2 regions of the Niveibacterium microcysteis genome follow, and region 1 is predicted to be linked to the other one. Evidence: predicted binding sites of a transcription regulator. Region 1 holds the regulator's gene; the other holds the start of a gene.
What was found. The regulator HrcA, encoded in region 1, represses chaperone genes, less so after heat shock. The targets are predictions, from matches to a motif close to TNTTAGCACTCNNNGNCNNNGAGTGCTAANA.
Positions count from the first base shown of each region.

Region 2: the regulator HrcA is predicted to act here: its motif matches at 1,210-1,240, upstream of rpoH (RNA polymerase sigma factor RpoH).

Region 1 is NZ_CP071060.1:2,826,560-2,829,963, reverse strand. Features, by position in the region: gene hemH (ferrochelatase) at 1-958, opposite strand, end outside; gene hrcA (heat-inducible transcriptional repressor HrcA) at 967-2,016, opposite strand; gene JY500_RS12815 (NAD kinase) at 2,127-3,011, shown strand; gene recN (DNA repair protein RecN) at 3,022-3,404, shown strand, end outside.
Region 2 is NZ_CP071060.1:627,719-631,122, forward strand. Features, by position in the region: gene JY500_RS02885 (FecR family protein) at 1-254, shown strand, start outside; gene rpoH (RNA polymerase sigma factor RpoH) at 319-1,176, opposite strand; gene JY500_RS02895 (hypothetical protein) at 1,335-1,571, opposite strand; gene JY500_RS02900 (oligopeptide/dipeptide ABC transporter ATP-binding protein) at 1,965-2,966, opposite strand; gene JY500_RS02905 (oligopeptide/dipeptide ABC transporter ATP-binding protein) at 2,963-3,404, opposite strand, start outside.

The sequences.
Region 1 (3,404 bases):
TAAGGCAGGGCACATAGCCAAATTGCTCGCCCCCCGCCGCGATGAACGCGTGTTTGCATTCCATCGCGATCTCTTCGAGTGTTTCAAGGCAGTCGGAAACAAAGCCGGGGCAGATTACATCCACCTTCTTGACGCCGGCTTTTGCCAGCGCTTGAAGCGTTGGCTCGGTGTAAGGCTGCAGCCACTCGGCGCGACCAAAGCGTGACTGGAAGGTCAGCACGTAGTCCTCTGGCTTGAGTGCGAGGGCTTCTGCGAGGCGCCGAGCCGTCTTGTGGCATTCGCAGTGATACGGGTCGCCGCGATCGAGCGTGTAGCGCGGCACGCCATGAAAACTCATGACCAACCGTTCAGCCCGGCCACTGCGCTGCCAGTGCTCTCGCACGCTGGCAGCCAGCGCGGCGACATAGGCGTCGTCGTCCGCGAAGGCGCGCACGAGCCGTAGCTCAGGCAAGTTGCGACAGCCCTGCATCCAGCTCGCGAGGGCGTCTGCGACCGACCCGGTGGTGCTGCCGGCGTATTGCGGGTAGAGCGGCACAACGAGGATGCGGGTACAGCCGGCGGCGCGCATGGCATCGAGCTGTGCAGGCATCGACGGGTTGCCGTAGCGCATCGCATGCAACACTTCGATCGGCTGCTGCCGATTCTGGCCAAGGTAGCCACGCAGCAGCTTTGCCTGGCGCTGCGTGTGCACCGCCAGCGGTGAGCCATCGCGGTCCCACACACTTGCATACTTCAGTGCTGACTTCTTTGGTCGCGTATTCAGAATGATGCCGTTGAGGATCGGCCACCAAACCAGACGCGGAATTTCAACGACACGCGGATCCGACAGGAACTCCTTCAGGTAGCGACGTAGGGCGCTCGGCGTCGGCGCATCCGGCGTGCCGAGGTTGACCAGCAGTACGCCGACCTTCGGGGCCGTGCCATGCCGGAAGGGCGGTTCGGGTTTGAAGCGGGGCATCAATGGGCTCAGTTCTGCGGGGTGAGGGCGCTCGAGAGCAGGCGCGCGGTGATGTCGACGATCGGGATCACGCGCTCATAGGCCATCCGGGTCGGGCCGATTACGCCGAGTGAGCCGACCACCTGCCCATCGACCTTGTAGGGGGCGGTGACGACGGTGCAATCGTCGAGCGATGCAATGCCGGATTCGCCGCCAATGAAAATCTGAACACCCTGTGCATCGCGCGACACCTCAAGCAGCTGCAGCAGCCCGGTCTTGTGTTCGAACAGCCGGAACAGGTCGCGCAGACGCGCCATGTTGGACGACAGGTCCTCGACTTCCAGCAGGTTGCGCTCGCCGCTCAGCACATAGGAGGACGCGTTCGTCTCGGAGATTGCATCCTGCCCCGCGGTGATCGCTGCGGACATCAGCTCCGACATGTCCTCACGCAACTGGACCAGCTCGGCGCGCACACGCTCGCGAATCTCGTCGAATTCGAGGCCGGCGAAGTTCTGGTTGAGGAAGTTGGTGGCGCGCACTAGTTCATCGCCGGTGTAAGGCCGCTGCGTCATCAGGATGCGGTTCTGCACATCCCCGTTCTGCGTCACGATGATCAGCAGGATGCGGCGTTCCGACAGGCCGACAAACTCCAATTGCCGGATGCGCGTGGCTTCCTTGCGGGCCGTCACCACCACGCCAGCAAAGCGGGTGAGTTCGGATAGCAGGTGTGACGCGGTGCTGATCACTCGCTGCGGCTGGTCGGGCTGTAAATGGTGTTCCAGCTCAAGCAGTTGCGCTTGCTGCAGCGGTTGCACCGTGAGCAGGCTGTCCACAAACAGGCGATAGCCCTTGGCGGTTGGCACCCGGCCGGCGGAGGTATGCGGCGACGTAACGAGGCCGAACTCTTCGAGGTCGGCCATGACGTTGCGGATCGTGGCGGGCGATAGCTCAAGCCCCGACGAGCGCGACAATGCGCGCGAGCCGACCGGCTGGCCGTCTGCAATGTACCGCTCGACCAGCGTCTTCAACAGGATCTGCGCACGCTGGTCGAGTGGCTGATTGGCGGGGCGTGATTCCATGTCGGCCATTCTAGGGAAAAAAAGCACGATCGCAACGCGTCGGCGCTATCGATCCGGAGGCGCGCCGTGCTTGCGGCAGCCGCAGTGCGCCTTGTGGTTAAATGGGTGCCATGCAGAACGGTTTCAAGACGATCGCGCTCATTGGAAAGTACCAGAGTCCGGAAGTGTCGGACGCGGTGCTTCGCCTTGCGCTGTTCCTGCGCGAGCGCGCCTGTGAAGTGCTGATTGAACAGGGTACCGCGAGCGCTACCGGCATTGGCGGTGAATTCCGCGTTGCGGCGTTTGACGAGATCGGTGCCAAGGCAGATCTTGCCATCGTGCTGGGCGGCGACGGAACGCTGCTGACCGCGGCGCGGCGACTCGCGAGCCATGCTGTGCCGCTGGTCGGTGTCAACCAGGGGCGCCTCGGCTTTCTCACCGATATTCCGCGCGAAGACATGTTCGAGCACGTCGGCGCGATCCTCGCTGGCCGTGCGCGGCACGACACCCGGATGCTGCTTGAGGCAGAAGTCGTGCGCGCGGGCGATCGCGTGTTCCACACCATGGCGCTGAACGATGCGGTGGTCAGCAAGGGCGAGATCGGTCGCATGATCGAGTTCGAACTGCATCTCGACGGCGAGTTTGTCTATCACCAGAGATCAGATGGCATCATCGTGTGTACACCCACCGGGTCCACGGCATATGCCATGTCTGCCAACGGCCCCATTCTTCACCCGGGCGTGACGGGTATCGCCCTGGTTCCTTTGTGTCCGCATGCGCTGACTCACCGGCCGATTACCGTGTCGGACGATTGCCGAATCGAAATCGTGGTGCAGCCACCGCATGACGCGCGCGTGCATTTCGATGGGCAGGCGCGCTTCGATGCCCGCGCCGGCGATCGGATACGCATCTGGCGTTCAGATCACGTCGTGACCCTGTTGCACCCGCCCGGTTACAGCTACTACTCCATCCTGCGCCAAAAGCTCCACTGGAGCGCTGCGCCACGACTTCCCTGAAGGACTTACCGTGTTACGTCGTCTGACGATCCGAGACTTTGTCCTGGTCGATCAACTCGACCTCGAATTCGCGCCCGGCTTCGGTGTGCTCACAGGCGAAACCGGGGCGGGCAAATCGATTCTGCTGGATGCGCTGTCGCTGCTGCTTGGCGATCGCGCCGATAGCGCCATGGTTCGGGCGGGCTGTGAGCGCGCCGAAATCTCAGGCATGTTCGATTGCGCACCGGTGGGCCCGGTTGCTGCCTGGCTAAACGAGAACGACCTTGAGGCCGATACCGAGGTTCTGGTCCGTCGCGTAGTCGATGGAGGGGGCCGTTCGCGTTGCTATGTGAACGGATCGCCCGTCACGGCGGCGCAGCTCAAATCGCTTGGCGAACTGCTGGCCGATATTCA
Region 2 (3,404 bases), 2.2 Mb from region 1:
GCAATCCGCCGCGCTCGATGCCCATGCCAGGGGTGTCGGGCGTGTCCGGCGCAGAGGCGCAGCACGCGGCGCCACGCCCGCGCGTGCCGGAAGGGCGGCCGGTAGAACCGCGCGCCGATCGCCAGGCGATGCCGGCCGTCGGCCCGCAGGCGCCGCGCGCGCCTGAAGGCGGCGGCAATCGCGCGCACGAGCCACGCGAACACGGGCGACCGGAGCAGGATCGGCCGCGCCGCCCTGGGCAGCAAAGCGAGTAGGGCGGGCGAAAACGACAAGGCCCCTTGCGGGGCCTTGGTCATTTGGGAGGGCCTGGCAGCCGGGTCAGACGTAAGCCGCCAGCGCGCCCTTCATCTTCTGCAGTGCTTTGGCTTCGATCTGGCGAATACGCTCGGCGGAGACGCCGTATTCGGAGGCCAGCTCTTGCAGCGTCGCGCTTTCGTCGTCAGCCAGCCAGCGGCGGCGGATGATTGCGCGGCTACGTTCGTCCAGCGCTTCCAGCGCGCTCTCCAAACCTTCGCTTTGCAGGCGGTCGCGGCCGCGCGCCTCGAGCACGGCGGTCGGTTCGGCGTTGGCGTCGGCCAGATAGGCGATCGGCGCGACCCGGCCGTCGTCATCCTCTTCCGGGCCCAGTTCAAGCGCGACATCACCACCCGAGAAGCGGGTTTCCATCTCGCGCACTTCTTCCGGCTTCACGCCCAGCACGCGCGCCATCTCGGCCACTTCGCCGGTGGTCAGCGTGCTGCTGTCGGACTTCATGCTGCGCAGGTTGAAGAACAGCTTGCGCTGCGCCTTGGTGGTAGCGATTTTCACCAGGCGCCAGTTCTTCAGAATGTACTCATGGATCTCGGCCTTGATCCAGTGGATGGCAAAGCTCACCAGACGTACGCCGCGATCCGGGTCGTAGCGTTTGACGGCCTTCATCAGGCCGACGTTGCCTTCCTGGATCAGGTCGCCGTGCGGCAGGCCGTAACCGAGATAGTTGCGGGCGACCGAAACCACCAGCCGCAGGTGCGAGAGCACGAGCTGACGCGCGGCCTCGAGATCCTGTTCATCACGCAGTTTGCGTGCGAGCGAAAGCTCCTGCGCTTCCGTCAGGATCGGGAACCGGTTCGCCGCCTGAACGTACTGATCCAGACTGCCCAGTGCGGACGGGACGGGGAACGACAGCGATGTGGTCATCTGCATACCTCCAACAAATTACCTCTGGAACAATGTTAGCACTCGACGCTAGAGAGTGCTAATAACGGATTTTGTTCCCGGGATTTGTTTCCGCATGCAGACCAACGGCAGCTCCGGCGCACTCAATTGCGGTGTGCCGGAACGGCCGTGCAGCGCACTCAGGCGACGGGTTCGAGTTCGGATGCGTAGAACAGCGCTTCCAGCGAAGCGCAGGCCTCGTCCGGATCAACCTTGACGTACCACATGGCTTCACGCGCATTGCCGCCGAGGCGGTTCTTGCGCACCAGGGTGCCCGTGCGTCCGTTGAAAAAGGCCTGCCGGGCGGCAGCGCCGGCGTCGAGGTGACCGATGCGGACGCGATGTCCGACTTCGAAGCTCTGGGTTTGCGTGCTCATGTCTTGTGTTCTCGCTCTGGAAGAACGGTCGCGTTGTTGGAGCGCGATCGGGTTTTGTCTCTGTCGCGGATTCTTCGCTTGTGGTGAAGTCGCGTCTTGATTGTGTTTGGCGATTTTAAGCGCCAAAAATGACAAAAAGCTATCCAGTTGGCAAGAACGCGTTTTGCGTTGCAGCAAATGAACTTGGGATAAATGCCGCGCAGCGTGTTCGCGCACCCTGCCCGAGAAGCGCTGCGCAGGCTGGTCCAGCGAATTTGGTCATAAATTGCGGCTGAATGGGCGCAGCGAAAGGCGCCGTGGGCCCTGTTTCATATTGCGATGCCGCAGCCCGGGTCGGTACGGTTGGCAATGGGCGTCATGACTTGATGAAAATTGCGTGAGGCCGCCGACTGATCAGCCTGCCGGCTCAAGCGGTGCGCGCGTGCAGGCGACCGCATGGGTGCTGCCGCCCTGGGCGGTCAGAGGCGGTATCGCTGCGCTACAGGCTTCGATGGCGAGCGGGCAGCGGGTGCGGAACACGCAGCCAGAGGGCGGCGCAATCGGGCTTGGCAGGTCGCCCTCGAGGATCTGCACTGCCTTGCTGCGCTCGCGTGCCGGGTCCGGGATCGGGACAGCGGAGAGCAGAGCGCGGGTATAGGGATGGGCTGGTGCGCGGAACAGCGCGTCGGCATCGGCCATCTCCATCGCGCGGCCGAGATACATCACCAGCACGCGGTTTGAGATGTGACGCACCACCGCCAGGTCGTGGGCGATGAAGACCAGTGCGAGGCCGTCTTCCTGCTGCAGATCCATCAGCAGGTTGATGACCTGGGCCTGGATCGACACATCCAGCGCCGACACCGGTTCGTCGCAGATGATCAGCTTCGGCTTGACGATCAGCGCACGCGCGATGCCGACGCGTTGGCACTGGCCGCCCGAGAATTCATGCGGGTAGCGGTTGATCACGTTGGGTTGCAGGCCGACGCGCGCCATCACGCGCTCCACTTCAGCGTTCACCGCCTGCGCACCGATGCCCGGGCGCAGCGTGCGCAGGGGCTCGCCGATGATGTCGCCGATGGTCATACGCGGGTTCAGCGAAGACAGCGGGTCCTGAAAGATCATCTGCAGGTCGGCGCGCAGCGGCTGCCAGTCGGCTTCGGGCAACCCAGCGAGCTCGCGCCCGGCCAGCTTCACGCTGCCGCCTGCGATCCGGTTAAGGCCGATCAGTGCCCGTGCGAGCGAACTCTTGCCGCAGCCGGACTCACCGACGATGCCCAGTGTTTCCCCGGCGTTCAGGGTAAAGCTCACGCCGTTGACCGCCCGCAGCAGCCGCGGTGCTGACCAAGGCAGCAAGCCCTCTCGCCCGACTTGGAATTGGACTTGCAGGTCGTGAACTTCAAGCAGGGGCGCGCTCACGGTGCGATCCTCCGATCGTTGGCTTGCGCGCTATCGGCTGCGGGTGCTGCGGTGGCATCGGTGTAGCGAAGCTGTTCGAGTGGCCGATGGCAGGCACGACGACGGCCCTCACCAAAGGCGGTGAGGGGGGCAGGGGCGAGGCAGGCGGTGTCGCGTTCAACACAGCGTGGCGCAAACGGGCAACCGGGCGGCAGCGCGAGCAGGTTGGGCGGGTTGCCGGGGATGGTCGCGAGACGGTCACTGCCGTGTTGGTGATCCATCCGCGGTACCGCATGCAGCAGACCCATCGTGTAGGGGTGACTGGGCTGCGCGAACAGCGCTTCCGCCGGGCCCTGTTCCATCACGCGGCCGGCGTACATCACCAGCACCTGGTCGCAGACCCCGGCAACCACGCCCAGATCGTGCGTGATCATGATCACTGCAGTGCGGAAGTCGCGC